DNA from 2 places in the Bradyrhizobium sp. 172 genome. Region 2 is predicted to be linked to the other one. Evidence: riboswitches for the same ligand, from Rfam matches in the RefSeq annotation. Region 2 holds a riboswitch; the other holds the start of a gene.

Region 1 (9,528 bases), 1.4 Mb from region 2:
CGCAAAGGTCATCTCGATGTAGAGCTTGCGTCCGTCCTTGTGCAGCGCGCGGGTCAGTGTCGGCTTGCCCGCAAGCTTCATCGCGCCGCTGGCAAGCGCGGCCTCAAAACCTTTCCAGTGCGCGGCGCGCAGATGTTCGGGAATGATCAGGTCGAGATTCTGGCCCAGCGCTTCGTCCGCCGAGAAGCCGAACAGTGCGGACGATGCGCGGTTCCAGCGCATGATCGTGCCGGAGCGATCCGAATAGATCAGCGCGTCGGCGACGTCGTCGAGGATTCTTGCGTCGAGTTCGGATTGATCTGTCATTTCGCCACCTCGGACGTAGCCCGGATTCACTTCCCATCTTGACACAGATTCGGTGTCATCGCCCGACTTGATCGGGCGATCCAGTATTCCAGAGGCGGATGTGATCGAACCAATAGGCTACGGCGTACTGGATGCCCCGGTCAAGCCGAGGCATGACAGCGGAAGGTGAGGCTATCCCTACACCCGGAAATGCTTGCTCAGCTTCAGGCCCTGCGCCTGGTAGTTCGAGCCGATGCGCTGGCCGTACATCGCGTCGGGGCGGGCCAGCATCTTCTCGTAGACGAGGCGGCCGACGATCTGGCCGTGCTCGAGGATGAACGGCACCTCGCGCGAGCGCACTTCGAGCACGGCGCGCGAGCCTAGCCCGCCGGCGCCGGCATAGCCGAAGCCGGGATCGAAGAATCCGGCATAATGCACGCGGAACTCGCCGACCAGCGGATCGAACGGCACCATCTCCGCGGCGTAATCGGGCGGCACCTGCACCGCCTCTTTCGACGCGAGGATATAGAACTCGCCGGGATCGAGGATCAGGCTGCCGTCGGGACGGGCCGAGATCGGCTCCCAGAAGTCCTCGACGGAATAGCCGGCGCGGCGATCGACGTCGATGACGCCGGTGTGGCGCTTGGCGCGGTAGCCGACGAAGCCGCCGCTCTTCTCGCCGGAGAGATCAACAGAGACGGCGACGCCGCCGGTGAGGTCGGCATCGTCGATATCGACGAGACGCTCGGTCGCGTGCAGCGCCTCGAGGTCGTCGATGTTGAGGATGGCATCGCCGGTGCGGAAGCGCACCTGGCTCAGGCGCGAGCCCTCGCTGACCAGCACCGGAAACGTCTTCGGGCTGATCTCGGCATAGAGCGGGCCGTGATAGCCGGCACCGATCATGTCGAAGCGGCGGGTGCCGTCGGCGATCACGCGGGTGAAGACGTCGAGCCGGCCGGTCGAGCTCTTCGGGTTGGCGGCCGCGACGATTTCCGGCGGCAGCGCGAGGCTTTCAAGCAGCGGCACGATGTAGACGCAGTTGGTCTCCAGCACCGCGCCGTCGGCGAGGCTGAACTCGTGCAGCTTCAACTCGTCGATGCGCTCGGCGACCGTGGCGCCGGGACCGGGCAGGAAGCTGGCGCGAACGCGATAGGCGATATCGCCAAGACGCAAATCGAGGCTCGCCGGCTGGATCTGGCTTTCGACGAAGTCGTAAGCGGGCAGGATGAGACCGCCCTCCGCCATCGCCGCGATCATGCGGTCGGGCAGGATACCATTGGCGTCGGCGGCGACCGTGAACGTCAACCCGGGGTCCTCATCAGGGATCAAACACATCCCGACATGCGGGAAATATGAGCGTTTTACGGCTATCCGATGGACGTCTTGACGGAAAGGGCATTGCGGAATATGAGCATGACTTATCCCGTGGTGATTTGAGCCGGCCGGCTTGCAGCCACGTTAAATAAGTCGCTAAACAGGCCGGGGACCTCTGTGATCCCGGCCCGTGGAGATATTCCAGGCCGGTTTTTTTGTGACCATTCTCGATGGTCACTTCAGGAGGTCCTATGTCGAAGTCCCCGGCGCCAACCGCCCACTACCGTCCCGAAACTCGCCTGGTTCATTCCGGCACCTTACGCTCGCAATATGGCGAGACGTCGGAGTCGCTGTTCCTGACCCAGGGCTACGTCTACAACAGCGCTGAGGAGTGCGAGGCGCGGTTCAAGGGCGAGGACCCCGGCTTCATCTATTCACGCTACTCCAATCCGACCATCTCGATGTTCGAGCGCCGCATGATCGAGCTCGAAGGCGCCGAAGCGGCACGTTCGGCCGCGACCGGCATGGCCGCGGTGACGACCGCGATCCTGGCGCCGCTCAAGGCCGGCGATCACGTCGTGGCCTCGCGCGCGCTGTTCGGCTCGTGTCTCTACGTCGTGCAGGATTTACTGCCGCGCTACGGCATCGAGACCACGCTGGTCGACGGCCTCGATCTCGACCAGTGGCAGCGCGCCATGAAGCCGAACACCAAGACGTTCTTCCTGGAGAGCCCGACCAATCCGACGCTCGACGTGCTCGACATTCCCGGCATTGCCGAGATCGCGCATAGTGGCGGCGCGCGGCTCGTCGTCGACAACGTGTTCGCCACCCCGATCTGGCAGAGCCCGCTCGCGCTCGGCGCCGACGTCGTGGTCTATTCCGCGACCAAGCACATCGACGGCCAGGGCCGCTGTCTCGGCGGCATCATCCTGTCCTCGGAAGCGTTCATCGCCGAGCACATCCACAATTTCATGCGCCAGACCGGCCCGTCGATCTCGCCGTTCAACGCCTGGGTCCTGCTCAAGGGGCTGGAGACGCTCGCCGTGCGCGTGCGCGCGCAGACCGAGACGGCGGCGCGCATCGCGGACGTGCTGGCGAGCCATCCGAAGATTTCGCGGCTGGTGTTTCCCGGCCGCGCCGATCATCCGCAGGCTGCATTGGTGAAGAAGCAGATGCGCGGCGGCTCGACGCTGGTCGGCCTCGAGGTCAAGGGCGGCAAGCAGGCGGCGTTCCGCGTGCTCAACGAGCTCAAGCTCGCCAAGATCTCGAACAATCTCGGCGACGCCAAGAGCCTCGTCACCCATCCCGCGACCACGACGCATCAGCGTTTGAAGCCGGAGGACCGCGCCGCGCTCGGCATCAGCGAAGGATTCATCCGCTTCTCGGCAGGCCTCGAGCACGCGGACGATCTGATCGAGGATCTGACCGCGGCGCTGGAGAAGGCGTGAGTTATTGTCGTCCCGGCCTAGTGCGCAATTGCGCATGGGGGCCGGGACGACAAGTCACATTGGCCGGTACGTCCGCACGTCCGCGGGCACGTTCACGCCGAGCTTGATCTGGCCGACGGAGCGAATGATGTCGTCGCCGAGGAGCTGGGCGAAGCAGGCATAGCCCCAATCGTTCATGTGCAGTCCGTCGGCGATCACGAAACTCTCGACCGGAAGCGATTGCTTCTCGTGCCAGTCGCGCATCACCTCGAAGCGCGGGAAGATGCCGACGTGACGGAGCTCGGCGACCTTGCCGAGCAGCTTCACCATCTTGCCGGCGCTCTCGGCGCGCTGGTTGACGGCGGGCGAATATTGCGGATCGACCAGCACGATGTCGGTGCCGCCGGTGGCCTGGATGCGAGCGATGCCGTCCTCGACCAGTTTGGCGGTCTCGCCAGGATCGAGATTGCGCAGCACGGCATTGGTGCCGACCTGCCAGATCACCAGATCCGGATGCACGTCGATCACCTCTTTCTGGAGACGCTTCATCATCTCGGGCGCATCCTCGCCGCCGACGCCGGCATTGACGACGGTGATGTCGGCGGTCGGATAGTGCCGGTGCAGCTGCGCGGCAAGGCGATTGGGATAGTTGAACTCCGGCGAGCTCGCGCCGAATCCCGCGGTCGACGACGAGCCGAACGCGACGATGACGACGGGCTGGCCGGCGACGAGCTTGCCCGCGACATGCGGCAGCGAGCCCATCGCCTTCGAGCCGCCCTTCGGCGACAGGCAGGGCACGCGGCTAAAGATGTCGCCGGCGGATTTCGCGACCTGCTTCACCTTGTCGATGGCGCGCGCCGTGATGCCGCGCTGGTCGGGGGACGTCGCTGCGACGGTGGTCTGGGACGGTGAAGCGGGAGCCGGATCAGCCGACTGCTGCGGGGCCGGTGTTGCCTGCGCGGCCTGCGTCTGCGCGTGGGACTGCGAGGCCGGACTCAGCAACAGCAGCACCGCTGCTGCGGGCACAGCCAGCCATGCCGTCAGGCAAAAAGGGCGGAGAGAACTCATTAACGCTAGACCTCAATTTTGCTGCTGGGCCGGCTCCAGATGGGCAGCGTCGATCAGGAACTGTGCCAACGCCCGGCCAAGGCAATCATGGACCTGCTTCGCCAACTCGGGCCCGCGCGACGGGCTGAATAGGTCGAACTGGCCCTGATCATTCCACTGCCGCATGATCGCGAACCGATCGAACAGCGGAATATCGTGCTCCTGCGCCACCACCCGCATATTGTCGAGGTATGGCGGCACCGAGATCATGGTTTCGGTACGCGGACTGTACTGCAAATTCATCAAGACGACGTCAGCCCCTGCCTTTTGCAACGCAACAACCCCTTCGGTCACCGCGCCACGAAAATCATCGGGATCGATGGCTCGGATAGCATCGACAGTCCCGGTCTGCCAGATGACCAAAGTAGGCGTTCTTGCTTCCATCAGCTTAACGAAGCTGGCAGCCGCCTCCTCGGCCGTTTTCTTGCTCTGTATTTCTACGGAGACGTGCACAGTCTCGGACGGCGGCAGCTTGTCCTTCAGGATGGCCTGCATCCGCGCCGGATAAGAGGCGTCCTCGGAAGCCGGAATCGTGGTCGAGCGACTGCCGATGACCAGGATTTCGAGCGGCTTGCCGGCCTTCACGGCATCGGCGACCTTGGGAAGCTGGCTTTCGCTGGTGAGCAGATAGGACGGCACTTCACAGGCTGCGGGCGCGGCTGAAGCAGCCGGCGCAGCATCGTCCGCGCGCGCCGGAGGCGCGGCGAGACCACCGCACAGCAGGATCAGGCTCAGGAAAACCTTCGCCTTCATCAGCCCCCTCCCGCCATATCGGCGCTGCCGACGGCGCTTTTGGTTTTCGAACCGCTCTTGTCAGCCACCCGCTTGTACCACGAAATCAGCCAGGCCATGGCCCACATGATCAGGATTCCGGAGAGACTTATTAGCGCATGCATGACCGGGCCGCCCGAGACTTCGGCCAGGATGAAATGGCCGGCAAAGGCGAGGAAGACGCCGAGACAGAATATCTCCAGGGAATGCGAGCCGCACAGGATCAGCGGCCGCAGCCAGGGCGATTTCAGGCCCGGCCAGTCCCGGGGCAGGACGCGCACGGTGAGCGCGGCCAGCGCCAGGAAATGCGTGAAGCGCAGCACGTCAAGGTCGGCCTTGTCGATCGGATACATCCACTGCTCGAGCCGCTTCGGCATGAAGTGGGAGAGCTGCGGCACATACCAGGTCAGCGTCACGTAGAATGCCGCAACCAGATAGGCGATCGCGATCCACATCGTCACCCGCGAAGCCAGAATGTGCGACATGCGTCGCGCACCCCCGAGCGCGCACCATGCCCCGAACACGAACAGCAATTGCCAGGCGAAGGGATTGAAGGCCCAGAAGCCGTTCGGATAGGCCGACAGATAGAGGTCGTATTCCCAGGTCACCGCGTAGAGCGCGACCGAGAGGCCGAGCGTCACGTCGGGGCGCCACTTCATCAGCCACAGGATCAAGGGCAGCGCCAGCATCAGCACGATGTAGAGCGGCAGCACGTCCATGTTGACCGGACGGAAGCGCAGCAGCAGCGCCTGCACGATCGTGACGTCGGGCTGCTTGAGGAAATCCATGATGCCCATCTCTTCGGTGTAGAGCGGGTTCTCGAACCTGGTCGCGACGTAGGAGATTTCGGCAAGGAAGATCGTGAACAGGAAGACGTGGGCGACATAGATCTGCCAGACGCGCCGCAGGATGCGCGCGGTGGCGACGACGATGCCGGACTCCAGCATCGCCCGACCGTAGACGAAGGCGGCGGTATAGCCGGAGATGAAGATGAAGATCTCGGTGGCGTCGCTGAAGCCGTAATTGCGGATCGTGAACCAGGTCAGAAGGCTCGGCGGCAAATGGTCGATGAAGATCAGCCACAGCGCAAGGCCGCGGAATAGGTCCAGCCGGAGCTCGCGCTCGCCGATGGCTGGCAGCGAAATGGCCGGCGCGGCCGCGCGCCGCTTCGCTCCCGCGGACTTGACCTCCACAGGTTTAGCGGTTCCCGCGATCGTCGATCCCGTCACTTGGTCGGCAATGGTCATCGGGGGCCTAAAAACCCTTCCGCAAATCGCGACGTGGCAAGGAGTGTACCGGTCCGGCCGTCATCTCGCAAAGCGACCGGATCACAAGCAAGTACATTTGCAAGCCCATTTGGACGTGTACTTCCCTGCGAATTCTGGCGGGACGATGTCGCCAAGGCGTCTCCGGCGTTTGGTTCCCGGGCGGTTTTCGGTATGATGGCAATCATGTACCGCGCCGTGACCCGCCAGATCGAAGTGACCGTCGAGCCGAACTTTGTTCCGGAGCAGTCGTCGGCTGACCGCTCCCGTTATTTCTGGGCCTATACCGTCGTCATCACCAATTCCGGCGACGAGACCGTGCAGCTCAAGACGCGGCACTGGATCATCACCGACGCCACGGGCCGGCAGCAGGAGGTGAAGGGCGAGGGCGTCGTCGGCGAGCAGCCGACGCTCGCGCCCGGCGAACGCTTCGAATACACCTCCGGCGTCCCGCTCACGACCGCCTCGGGCTTCATGACCGGCCGCTACCAGATGGTCAGCGCGACTGGCGAGCGCTTCGAAATTGACGTGCCGACGTTCTCGCTGGACAGCCCGGACAACAAGCGGGTGTTGAACTAGGGCAGGAGATGGTGGGCGCGCTCCGCTTTGGCCGACCCTATCGCACCTGCAGGCTAACGCCTTACGCGTCTTCCACGCCTGCTTCATCCGGCGTGAACTCGTACACCGAGCTGCAGAACTCGCAGGTCACGACGACCTTGTCGTCCTTGACCATCGCGGCACGGTCGTCAGACGAAAAGCTCTTTAGCATCGATGCCACCGCATCGCGCGAGCAGGAGCATTGCGCCTTCAAGGGCAGCGGATTGAACACGCGCACGCCGCGCTCGTGGAACAGGCGGTAGAGCAGCCGCTCCCCGGACAGCTCCGGATCGATCAGCTCAACGTCTTCGACGGTCTCGATCAGCGAGCGTGCCTCGACCCAGGCATCGTCTTCAGCGACGGCGTGCACTTCGACGCCTTCGGGCGCATCGCCGGGATGCAGATCGGCCTGCCGCGCACGCTCGGGCGCCTTCGGCAGGAACTGCATCAGCATGCCGCCAGCACGCCAGCGATGCTTGCCGCCGTCGTTCGAACGCCATTCCTCGCCGACAGCGAGACGCACGCGTGTCGGGATCTGCTCGGAGCGCAGGAAATATTCGTGAGCGGCGTCTTCGAGGCTGCCGCCGTCGAGCGCGACCAGGCCCTGGTAGCGGCTCATGTCGGGGCCTTGGTCGATGGTCATGGCGAGATGGCCGTGGCCCAGCAGCGCGCCGGAATGCGTGCCAGTATCTTTGGCCTCGCCGAGTCGCGCGGCGTCGTAGCGCGCATAGGCGCGCAGGCGATCCGGCGCCTGATAGTCCACGACCAGGAACGACACCGGACCGTCGGTCTGGGCCTGGAGAATGAAGCGGCCCTCGAACTTCAGCGAGGAGCCAAGCAGCGTGGTCAGCACGATGGCCTCGCCGAGCAGCTTGCCGACCGGCGCGGGATAATCGTGCTTGGTCAGGATTTCGTCGAGCGCCGGACCAAGCCGCACCAGCCGACCGCGCACATCGAGCGCGTCGACCTCGTAAGGCAGCACGGCGTCATCGATCGGAACCGCGGATGGCGCGCGAACCGGGCCTTCAGGCCCGGTTTTCATATCAGGGGATTGGGAAACCATGGCGCTTTATCTGGGGTCGGAAGGCGGAATTGGAAGGGGTGAGGGCTGCATCCAGAATGCAGCACGGATCGTACGCAAGCACGGCAAATTCGGTGTCGTCCTGGCGAAGGCCAGGACGACGATGACGACCTACTTCGCCGGCACGGCGGATACCGGCCCGGATTACTTCACCGCGTCGAAGCACCAGGCCAGAATGCCCTTTTGCGCGTGCAGGCGGTTTTCGGCCTCGTCGAACACGACGGATTGTGGACCGTCGATCACCTCGTCGGTGACCTCCTCGCCGCGATGGGCGGGCAGGCAGTGCATGAATAGCGCATCCGGCTTGGCAAGCGACATCAGCTGCGCATTGACCTGATAGGGCTTGAGCACGTTGTGGCGGTGCTTGCCTTCCTTGTCGCCCATCGACACCCAGGTGTCGGTCACGACACAATCGGCGCCGCGCACGGCGGCTTCGGCATCCGTGCCGAGCATGATCGGCGCGCCGGTCGCCTTGATGAAGTCGCGCATCGCCTTTTTCGGCGCGAGTTCCGGAGGCGTCGCGACATTGAGCTGGAACTTGAAGCGCTCGGCGGCGTGCGCCCAGGAGGCGAGCACGTTGTTGTCGTCGCCGGTCCAGGCCACGGTCTTGCCCTCGATCGGGCCGCGATGTTCCTCGTAGGTCATGAGGTCCGCCATCACCTGGCAGGGATGCGAGCGGCGCGTCAGGCCGTTGATGACGGGCACGGTGGCGTTCGCTGCAAGCTCCAGCAGGGCATCGTGATTGAGGATGCGGATCATGATGGCGTCGACATAGCGCGACAGCACGCGCGCGGTGTCGGCGATGGTCTCGCCGCGGCCGAGCTGCATTTCGGCGCCGGTGAGCATGATGGGCTCGCCGCCGAGCTGGCGCATGGCGACGTCGAAAGACACCCGCGTCCGCGTCGAGGGGCGCTCGAAGATCATCGCCAGGGTCTTGCCTTCGAGCGGCCTGACCGGCTGATGCGCCTTCTGCTTCGCCTTCATCGCGGAGGACGCAGCGAGCATGCGCTTGAGCTCCGACAGCGGCAGCTCGTTGATATCGAGGAAGTGCTTCGGTGTTTTATCGGGCGACTTGCTCATCAGCTTGCCGCCCGCTTGTTGCCGGACAACGCGGTGCAGGCGCGCTCGAGCCGCCCGACGCTGTCCTCGATCTCGGCTTCGGTGACGATCAAAGGCGGCAGGAAACGCACGACATTGTCGCCGGCACCGACGGTGAGCAGCTTTTGGTCGCGCAAGGCTGCAACGAGATCGCGGGAGGGCACCACGGCCTTGATGCCGATCAGGAGGCCCTCGCCGCGCACTTCGCTGACGACATCGCCGTGACGGTCGATCACGGAGGCGAGCTTCTGCTTGAGCAGCAGCGACATCCTCTGCACGTGGTCGAAGAAGCCGGGCTTGAGCATGACGTCGAGCACGGCGTTCGCAGCCGCGATCGCGAGCGGATTGCCCCCGAAGGTCGAGCCGTGCGAGCCCGGCGTCATGCCGGACGCCGCTTCGGCGGTCGCAAGGCAGGCGCCGATCGGGAAGCCGCCGCCGAGCGCCTTGGCCAGCGACATCACGTCGGGTTCGACGCCAAGGCGGCGGTACGCGAACAGATCGCCGGTGCGGCCCATGCCGGTCTGCACCTCGTCGAAGGCGAGCAACAGACCCTTCTCGTCGCAGAGCTGGCGCAACGCCCTCA
Region 2 (9,528 bases):
TCACAACCGAAATCCACTCGCTGAAGGCGAAGCTGAAGGAGCTCCAGCAGCGCGTGGACTCCGAGGCGCGCAAGACGCGACAGGGTGAAGCGCAGGCGAAGGCCGTTCAGTTACCAGCAAGTTACAAGGCGCTCGCCGCCGATCCATGTGCGGCCGGCAAGGTCTGCTACAAGGGCGTGACGTTGACCTTCGGTGGCTGGGTCGATCTCACCGGCGTCTACCGCTCGCGGAATCTCGCTTCCGATACCGGCTCGGTCTACAACTTCATCCCCTATCAGCAGAGCCGCAACTTCAACATCCCGGAAACGCGCTTCTCGGCACGCCAGAGCAGGTTCTCGGTGCTGGCCGAGGGCAATGCCGATGCCGACACGCACCTCGCGGGTTATGGCGAGATCGATTTCGAAGGTGCGGCTCAGACGGCGAGCTCGGTTGCGACCAACTCGTTCAATCCGCGCATGCGGCAGCTCAGCCTGGAACTGGACCGCAGCGATCTCGGTCTTCACTTCCTCGCCGGGCAATCCTGGTCGCTGAACGCGCCGACCAAGTCCGGCATCGATCCTCGTGGCGTCGATGCGCCCGGCGTGATCGACTTCGAATCCGTTCCGGGATTTCTTGCCTGAATCAGGTGCCCGACGTCACGGTCAAGGCCGCCTGGGACCCAAGGCTCGGGCCCTATAAGTTGCATGTCGAGGGGTGGGCGCTCTACCGCCAGCTGTTCGACCGTTTCAACAACGCCAACCACCCCTACGACACCGGAAGCTTCGGCGGACACATCTTCGTCGAGCTGATTCCGAAAACCCTCGATCTTCAGCTCTATGGCTCGCACGGCGTGCTGGGCCGCTTCACGGCAACACCGTTCGCCGACGCGGCGGTGGCGCAGGACGGCACCCTCCTCCCGCTGACGATCACGGCGGCCGCCGTCGGCCTGATCTGGCACGCGACGCCCAGCCTCGATGTCTACTCCTATGCAGGCCTCGAAAAGGCCAAGGCGAATTTCGCCAATGTTGGAACGGTGCCGTTCGGCTACGGCAATCCGCTCTACAACAACACCGGCTGCTTCACCGAAAACTCGGCGGGCGCGACCTGCAACGGCAACACCAGGGAGGTTCGGCAGATCACGGCCGGGATCTACGACACCATCTACCAAGGCAATTTCGGCACGCTCAAAGCCGGCCTGCAATATTCCTACACGCAACGGTTCGCGTTCGCCGGCGTCGGCGGCGCGCCGAAGACCGACGACAACGTCGTCATGACGCAGATCCGGTACTACCCATTCTAGTCACGGAGCCACGCAGGCTCGTAGCCCGGATGGAGAGAAGCGCGATCCGGGAATCCTGCCTCAAGCGACGGAAGTCCCGGATTACGCCTGCGCTCCATCCGGGCCACTTCGGTGCTACGGCTTGTTGCCGAGCTGCGCATGCGGCCGGCCGAAATCGGGCGCGGCCGAATCCTGGCCGATTTCGACAATGCCGCGGCGGATGGCGCGGGTGCGGGTGAAGTGGTCGAACAGCGCCTCGCCATCGCCGCGGCGGATTGCGCGGGTGAGCTTTGCCAGATCCTCAGTGAAGGTGCCGAGCATCTCCAGCACGGCTTCCTTGTTGGCGAGGAAGACGTCGCGCCACATCGTCGGATCGGAGGCGGCGATGCGCGTGAAGTCGCGAAAGCCGCCGGCGGAGAACTTGATGACCTCTGACTCCGTCACCTGCGCCAGCTCGTCGGCGGTGCCGACGATGGTGTAGGCGATCAGATGCGGCAGATGGCTGGTGATCGCGAGCACGAGATCATGATGATCCGGCGTCATGATCTCGACCTTGGCACCCATCGCCGCCCAGAACGCGCGCAGGCGATCGGTGGCAGCCGCATCAACGCCCTCCGGCGGGGTGAGGATGCACCAGCGGTTGATGAAGAGCTCGGCGAAGCCGGAATCGGGACCCGAATGCTCGGTGCCTGCGACGGGATGCGCCGGCACGAAATGGACGCCTTCCGGCAGGTGCGGCGCCATATCCCTGACGATGGCGCCCTTGACCGAGCCGACGTCGGAGATGATCGCGCCGGGTTTGAGATGCGCGGAGATCTCCTGCGCCACCGGGCCGCAGGCGCCGACGGGAATGCAGAGGATGACGAGATCGGCGTCCTTCACGGCTTCCGCATTGGTCGCGACGACCTGATCGACGATGCCGAGCTCCATCACGCGTGCGCGCGTCTTCTCCGAGCGCGCGGTGGTGACGATCTCGGAAGCCAGACCCTGGAGCTTCGCGGCGCGTGCGATCGAGCCCCCGATCAGGCCGAAGCCGATCAGCGCGACGCGCTGGAAGTGCGGGGTCGCGCTCATCGTCCGGCCATGAAGTCGCGCAGGCCCTCGACGACGAGGCGGTTGGCCTCCTCGGTGCCGATGGTCATGCGCAGCGAATGCGGCAGGCCGTAGTTCTTCAAGCCGCGCAGCACCAGCCCGCGCTTGGTGAGGAAGGCGTCGGCTGCGTCCGAGGTCTTGCCCTCGGTCGGGAAGTGGATCAGCACGAAATTGGCGACGCTCGGCGTCACCTTCAGCCCGAGCTTGCCGATCTCCTCGGCGAGCCAGTTGCGCCAGGTCTCGGTGAAATGCTTCGACATGGCCTGGTGCGCTGTGTCCTCGATCGCGGCAACGGCGGCGTACATGGCCGGCGTCGACACGTTGAAGGGACCCCGGATGCGGTTGACCGCGTCGATGATGTGCTCGGGGCCGAACATCCAGCCGATGCGCAGCGCCGCAAGACCATGGATCTTGGAGAAGGTGTGGGTCACCACCGTGTTTTCGGTGGTCGCGACCAGCTCGATCCCCATCTCGTAATCGTTGCGCGAGACGTAGTCGCAATAGGCTGCGTCCAGCACCAGCAGCACGTGCGAGGGCAGGCCGGCGCGCAGGCGCTTGACCTCGTCGAACGGCACATAGGTGCCGGTCGGATTGTTGGGGTTGGCGAGCCAGACCAGCTTTGTCTTCGGCGTCACCGCCTTGAGGATGGCGTCGACATCGCAGGTGAGGTTCTTCTCGGCCGCGATGACATTCTTCGCGCCGACCGCCATGGTCGCGATCGGATAGACCAGAAAGCCGTGCGTGGTCGAGATCGCCTCGTCACCGTGGCTGAGATAGGTGTGGGCGAGCAGGTTGAGGATCTCGTCCGAGCCGGCGCCGCAGATGACGCGGTTGGGATCGAGCCCGAAGGTGCGCCCGATTGCTTCGCGCAGCACGCGCGAGGTTCCTTCCGGATAGTCTTCCAGATGATCCGCCACCTGCTTGAACGCCTCGATCGCCTTCGGCGAGGGCCCGAACGGCGTCTCGTTGGCCGAGAGCTTGAACACCTTGCGGCCAGGCTCTGCCACCGGGGTCTTGCCGGGCGTGTAGGGCGCAATATCGAGAATGCCGGGATTCGGCACGGGGCGGGACATCTTCAACTCCGGAGTGGGCTTAAGCGGTTCGCGACTTACGATTTCGACCCGGTCGGGGGCACCGTATAGCGCGTTGCGTGGCTGCCGACGAGGGCCGTGGAGCGCACCGAGGCCCCCGCTTCGATCAGGGCAGCCTTGATCTTGTCGATGCTGCTTGTCGCGGTGACCGAGACCAGCAGCGCGGCGCCGTCGAAGGCGGTGTCGGGCACCGCCACGATCTCGGCGAGCGGCGACAGGGCGCGCGCGACCTCCGCATTCCACCCAGAGACGCGTACGCTGAAGGTCTCGACCTCCGTCACCAGCGCGCTGTCGGCGACGCGCGAGACCGCGAACACGGGCAACGCCGCCGGATGGTCGGCGCGCTCGACGAAGGGCAGCCGCGCGATGATCTTTGGCGCGCCAGCTTCTTCCAGCGACAGCCACCACGGCGTGCGGCTCGAGGTCGCCGAGACCAGCGCCAGATCGCCCTTGGACTTCGCGACGGCCTCGACCGCCGCCTGCGCGCTGAAATGCGCGACGTAAGGCACGGTGAAGCCGAAATGGAATCGCGCGGAATCGCGCATGGCCGGCTCGCTCGCCGAGATGTCGGCGTGGACCGAGAACGGGGCCTGGACATAGGTGAAGGTCGCGATGATGACGCGCCAGATGCTCTCGACCGTGTCGAGCGGCAGGATGCCGCGATGACGCTGCACGAGGTCGCGCATCATGGAGGCCTCGCGTGCCGGGCGGAACGCCGAGCCGACCTCCTGGGTCTGCTTCACCTGGATCAGGCGGTCGATGATGTCGCCGCGTTGCATCAGCAGGCGATGCATGCCTTCGTCGATCGCGTCGATCTCCTTACGCAATTCCTGGAGTGATGGTGGCGCGGGCGGACGTTGGGACATGTCTGACAGGTGCTGCTGAGAGGCTTTCCAATGCGGATCAGTCGAGCCGTCACCGCTGTGATGGATATCCTGATTAGGCAGTCGGGGCTGCGAAAGCAAAGAGAAATGCAAAGAGAAATCGGGCCCTTTCCGCCCGTGGCGCGACAGGCGAATTTGGCTGATCCGGGCCGTGACTTGACGAAAACCGTCCAAGACGGTAGTTTTTACCCGTTCCGTGGTCATTTGAGCCGGCCGGCTTGCAGCCACGTTAAAAAACTCGCTAAACAGGCCGGGGACGCTTTCGATCCCGGCCGAACCTATCGTTCAGGCCGGGTTTTTCATGGCCTGATGTCAATGCGGTCACTTCTACGATCGCAAACGAGGTCGATGGTCAGATGGTTGGCGTCCAGTCCATTCCGAGTCCCGCGATCACCGCCGACGAGCGGTCGCACGAGGTGGATCATCCGAGTTCGCACGTCGCGCAGTTCGGCTCGGAGCAGCCGCTGCGGCTCGACTGCGGGGTCGATCTCAGCCCGTTCCAGATCGCCTACCAGACCTACGGCGAGCTGAATGCCGATCGCTCCAACGCGATCCTGATCTGCCATGCGCTGACCGGCGACCAGCACGTCGCCAACGTGCACCCTGTCACCGGCAAGCCCGGCTGGTGGGAGACCTTGGTCGGCCCCGGCCGGCCGCTCGATCCCAACGAATATTTTATCATCTGCTCCAACGTGATCGGCGGCTGCATGGGCTCGACCGGCCCGGCCTCGATCAATCCCGCGACCGGCAAGGTTTGGGGGCTCGATTTCCCCGTCATCACCATCCCCGACATGGTGCGCGCGCAGGCGATGCTGATCGACCGGCTCGGCATCGACACGCTGTTCGCGGTCGTCGGCGGCTCGATGGGCGGCATGCAAGTGCTACAATGGACTGCGGCGTATCCGAGTCGCGTGTTCTCCGCGCTGGCGATTGCCTGCTCGACACGACACTCGGCGCAGAACATCGCGTTCCACGAGCTTGGCCGTCAGGCGGTGATGGCCGACCCCGACTGGCACCATGGCGGCTATGCCGATCGAGGTATCCATCCGCATCGTGGCCTCGCTGTCGCCCGGATGGCGGCGCACATCACCTATCTCTCCGACGCCGCGCTGCATCGAAAATTCGGGCGGCGCATGCAGGACCGCGAGCTGCCGACTTTCTCTTTCGACGCCGACTTCCAGGTTGAGTCCTATCTGCGCTACCAGGGCTCGTCCTTCGTCGAGCGCTTCGACGCCAACTCCTATCTCTATCTGACCCGCGCGATGGACTATTTCGACATCGCCGCCGACCACGGCGGTGTGCTGGCGAAGGCGTTCGCGGGAATCCAGACCCGCTTCTGCGTGGTCTCCTTCACCAGCGACTGGCTGTTCCCGACCTCGGAATCGCGCGCGCTGGTGCACGCGCTGAATGCGTCGAGCGCGCGGGTGTCGTTCGCCGAAATCGAGACCGATCGCGGTCACGACGCCTTCCTGCTCGACGTGCCCGAATTCCTTGATATCTCCCGCGCCTTCCTGCAATCGGCAGGCAAGGCGCGCGGGCTCACCGCCAATAATGCTTAAGGACGGCTAGTCATGTCTGTACAGGAAGCGTTGCCGCTGGGCGGCCTTGCGACCGGGCAGCCCGGTGATTTTCGCGCGGACCATGTGCTGGTGGCCAACATGGTCAAGCCGGGCTCGAAGGTGCTCGACGTCGGCTGCGGCGAGGGCGACCTGCTCCAACTGCTGGAAACCCGCGGCGTCGACGGCCGCGGCATCGAGCTGTCGCGCGAGGGCGTCAACCGCTGCGTCGCCAAGGGTCTTGCGGTGGTGCAGGGCGATGCCGACACCGACCTCGTGAATTATCCGGATGACGCCTTCGACTACGTGATCCTGTCGCAGACGTTGCAGGCGACGCGGCAGCCGAAAGTGGTGCTGGAGAATTTGCTGCGCATCGGCCGCCGCGCCATCGTGTCGTTCCCGAATTTCGGCTTCTGGAAGATGCGGCTCCAGCTCCTGATCGGCGGCCACATGCCGCGCACGGAGAACCTGCCGGCAAGCTGGTATGACACCGCCAACATCCATTTCTGCACCATCAAGGATTTCGTCGAGCTCTGCGACGCGATCGACGTCAAGATGGAACGTGCCGAGGCGCTCGACCTCTACGGCCGTCCGCTGCGGCTGCGGATGCCTTGGTGGGTGTGGAATCTGTTCGGCGAGCAGGGCGTGTTTCTGCTGACGCGGGGCGGCAGGAAGTAGGCCGGCCCGTTACCCCATCTACGCGACCCAGTACCTGGTGACGCCTTCGCGCTAATGCGCCGCCAGTGACCTCGGGTCGCGCACCGGCCATCTTCCCGCTTCCACCAGCGTGACGAACCGTTCCACCGTTTCGTTGAACAGCGCTGGCTCTTCGAGATTGAGGACGTGGCCGGACTTTGGAAACATGGCGAGCCCTGCCGCCGGCAGATGCTTCTTCAGAAACAGGCTTGCGCCCACGCACGGATCGTCCTCGTCGCCGCAGATGATGAGTGCCGGCGTCGTGGCCGCTCTGATCGCGTCCGTCATCGTAAAGATCGAGGGACGGCCGGCCTGGAAGCCGCGCATCGTCCGCGCTGATCCCTTGGCGTCGTGCCGCGCCAGGGCGGCATAGAAATCGGCGTGACCGCGCGGGTCCTTCACCAGGAAGGGAATCCGGCTCGGCGCCTCGCGCGTGACTTTTGCGACTTCGGCTGAGCCGAGCATCTCGAATTGCTCCGCGTTGGCGCGGCACTGCTGGCGCCAAGCGTCGAGGTTCTCGATCTCCGAGCCCGAGCCGACGCCGGCGAGCGTCATCGACAGCGCACGTTGGGGCGCGTTGAGCCCGATCTGGAGCGACGAATAGGCGCCCATCGAGAGGCCGACGAAGTGCGCGCGATCGATCTTCAGATGATCGAGCACCGCGAGCGCATCGGTGTAGAAATGCGTGTAGCGGTAGACCTCGCCATCAGGCACGTCCGATGGCGTGTAGCCGCGTGCGGAATAGGTGATGCAGCGATGGCCGCGCGAGAAGTAGCGCATCTGCGGCTCCCAATTGGTGTAGTCGGCCGCGAATTCGTGCAGAAAAATAATCGGCGTGCCCGTGCCCGCTTCTTCGAAATAGAGTCGACAATTGTCCTTCGTGAGGGCGTGAGGCATCCGGTTTTCTCCCTGAGGTGGCTGCGGCTTTGGAATGCCGTCCTGCGGTCAGCGCATACGATGGTAGCACTTATTAATCATCGTCCAAATTCTTAGGGGCCGCGTCTTGTTCTCGCCACATCAGGATACTGATACAGCCCGCGGATGTCGGCCACCGCACGGGCCGACGGGGAAGTGGGGTGTCAACGAAGGATGAAGAATGTTCGAGTTGTTTGCGTCTCGCCTGTCGCGCTGTGTCGTTGCGCTGGCTGTTTTCTTCGCGGCGTTCGCCGCCTTCACTTCTCCGGCGTCAGCACGACCTCATCGTCATAGCGCAGAGCGGCACGCTTACGCGCATCACGCCAGCAGACATCATCATTACCGGCATGCACGCGGCTCGCGCTTCGAGCGCGGCGCGGCGCAATTGCAGGCGAACGGCTTCGGCAACACCTTCGCCAGCTATGATCCGAACGCCAATAGCGGCGGCATCGCCATAAGCGGCAGCGCTGGAACGGCTATGAGCGGCAGTGGTGGAATGGCCATGAGCGGCAGCCGTGGAATGGCCATGAGCGGCAACGCTGGAATGGTTACCAGCGGTGAGATGACCACGCGCGCCAGCCGTCGAATTATGAGGCGTGGAGGTGGGATAGCCACTAACGCGAATGACGGCGGCATGGCCAATAGCGCGACGAGCGGCGGCGGCTTCGGCGGTGGGTCGGGCCTCGTGTCCGAGGCACGCCGCTATGTCGGCGGCAATCCGACCGGTCGCGGTAGCCTGTGGTGCGCGCGCTTCATGAACATGGTGCTCGAAAAGACCGGTCATCGTGGCACCGGCTCCGACATGGCGAATTCGTTCGCGCATTACGGCACGCGCGTGTCCGGTCCGCAGGTCGGCGCCATCGCAGTGATGTCGCGTGGTGGCCGGGGCGGTCATGTCGGCATCATCACCGGTGTCGACGCGCAGGGCAATCCGATCATGATCTCCGGCAACAACGGCAACCGCGTTCGCGAAGCACCGGTCTCGCGCGGCCGGATCTATGCGTATGTGATGCCGAACTGACGGCCGTCATTGCGAGGAGCGAAGCGACGAAGCAATCCAGACTGTCTCCGCGGGCGCATTCCTGGATTGCTTCGCTTCGCTCGCAATGGCGGAGCGGGGCCAGCGCGCAGCGTCACACCAGCTTCGGCTGTTCCAATGCAACCGCGTCGCCCACGCCGATGTCGCCTTCAGCGATCACCTCGGCATAGATGCCGCAGTCCATGTGGCCGAGATTGCTCGAGAGCGTGGCGGGGATTTCGAGATCGCGCTTGGCGGTATCAGGGTCGACATTGGTGGCCGGGCAGCGCTTGATGCGCTTGACCACTTGCAGCCGGGCCTGTCCGATCGCGAGCGTCTGGCCGACGAGGTCGAGCTCGGACCAGGCCGGCCAGCCCTTCACGTAGAGATTGGCGCGGAAGCGTAGCGGGTGGACGGCGGCGCCGCCGAGCATGGTCTCGAGCGCGCGGACGCTGTCGAGATTGATGATGGACACGACCTTGCGGGCGACGTCTGAAAAGCTGTGGTCGCGGCCGGACAGGATCTTGGGCGGGCCCTTCAGCTCCGGCTGAAAATTTTCCCTGAAATAGTCCTCGATGGCGGCGCGCCCGGCGGCGGTCTCGAGATCGCCGCTGGCGACGATCTGGCCGTCCTTGCGGATGGTCAGGCAATTGGTCGCGTCCTCGAACCGGCTGTCGAGCGAAGCTAGCCGCTCATTCCGCGCCAGCATCAGGAACTGGATCTTCGGCTTCCACTGCGGTGCTTCCGGATCGAAGCCGCTCGGGCCGTTCTCGATGGCGTAGCGGCGGTCGGCGGGCAGGGTCTGGCCGGCTCGCAGGGAGACGCGGGGCAGGGCCTCCGGCGTCAGGCCCTTGATCGGGTAGCGGTAGAGCCCGGTGATCTCGGCGGTCTGGCTGATTGTCATTGCGCTGGGTGTCATGCCGCTACTTAGGGGATTCGGCCCACCGGCGCCAAGCGGGCGGATCCGCGCACGAAATTGTGAACTCGCCTCTTCCGGTCCGAGGCCTCGCTTCCCACA

Evidence for each region. Region 2 has a riboswitch for S-adenosylmethionine ahead of IVB07_RS04180 (homoserine O-acetyltransferase). Riboswitches for the same ligand answer to the same signal wherever they lie in the genome.
Region 1: another riboswitch for S-adenosylmethionine. It lies ahead of IVB07_RS36325 (O-succinylhomoserine sulfhydrylase); the one in region 2 lies ahead of IVB07_RS04180 (homoserine O-acetyltransferase).

Annotation. Positions count from the first base shown of each region.
Region 1 covers NZ_CP064701.1:7,659,632-7,669,159, forward strand. Annotated here, with positions in the region: gene IVB07_RS36315 (PAS domain S-box protein) at 1-306, opposite strand, end outside; gene IVB07_RS36320 (2'-deoxycytidine 5'-triphosphate deaminase) at 484-1,590, opposite strand; SAM riboswitch at 1,701-1,780, shown strand; gene IVB07_RS36325 (O-succinylhomoserine sulfhydrylase) at 1,851-3,047, shown strand; gene IVB07_RS36330 (SGNH/GDSL hydrolase family protein) at 3,102-4,094, opposite strand; gene IVB07_RS36335 (SGNH/GDSL hydrolase family protein) at 4,107-4,886, opposite strand; gene IVB07_RS36340 (OpgC domain-containing protein) at 4,886-6,151, opposite strand; gene apaG (Co2+/Mg2+ efflux protein ApaG) at 6,356-6,748, shown strand; gene IVB07_RS36350 (Hsp33 family molecular chaperone) at 6,810-7,829, opposite strand; gene argF (ornithine carbamoyltransferase) at 7,992-8,927, opposite strand; gene IVB07_RS36360 (aspartate aminotransferase family protein) at 8,927-9,528, opposite strand, start outside.
Region 2 covers NZ_CP064701.1:885,395-894,922, forward strand. Annotated here, with positions in the region: gene IVB07_RS04155 (hypothetical protein) at 1-620, shown strand, start outside; gene IVB07_RS04160 (hypothetical protein) at 626-1,279, shown strand; gene IVB07_RS04165 (prephenate/arogenate dehydrogenase family protein) at 1,394-2,332, opposite strand; gene IVB07_RS04170 (histidinol-phosphate transaminase) at 2,329-3,423, opposite strand; gene IVB07_RS04175 (chorismate mutase) at 3,459-4,307, opposite strand; SAM riboswitch at 4,512-4,591, shown strand; gene IVB07_RS04180 (homoserine O-acetyltransferase) at 4,682-5,884, shown strand; gene metW (methionine biosynthesis protein MetW) at 5,897-6,559, shown strand; gene IVB07_RS04190 (alpha/beta hydrolase) at 6,611-7,474, opposite strand; gene IVB07_RS04195 (TIGR02594 family protein) at 7,674-8,513, shown strand; gene IVB07_RS04200 (MOSC domain-containing protein) at 8,626-9,414, opposite strand.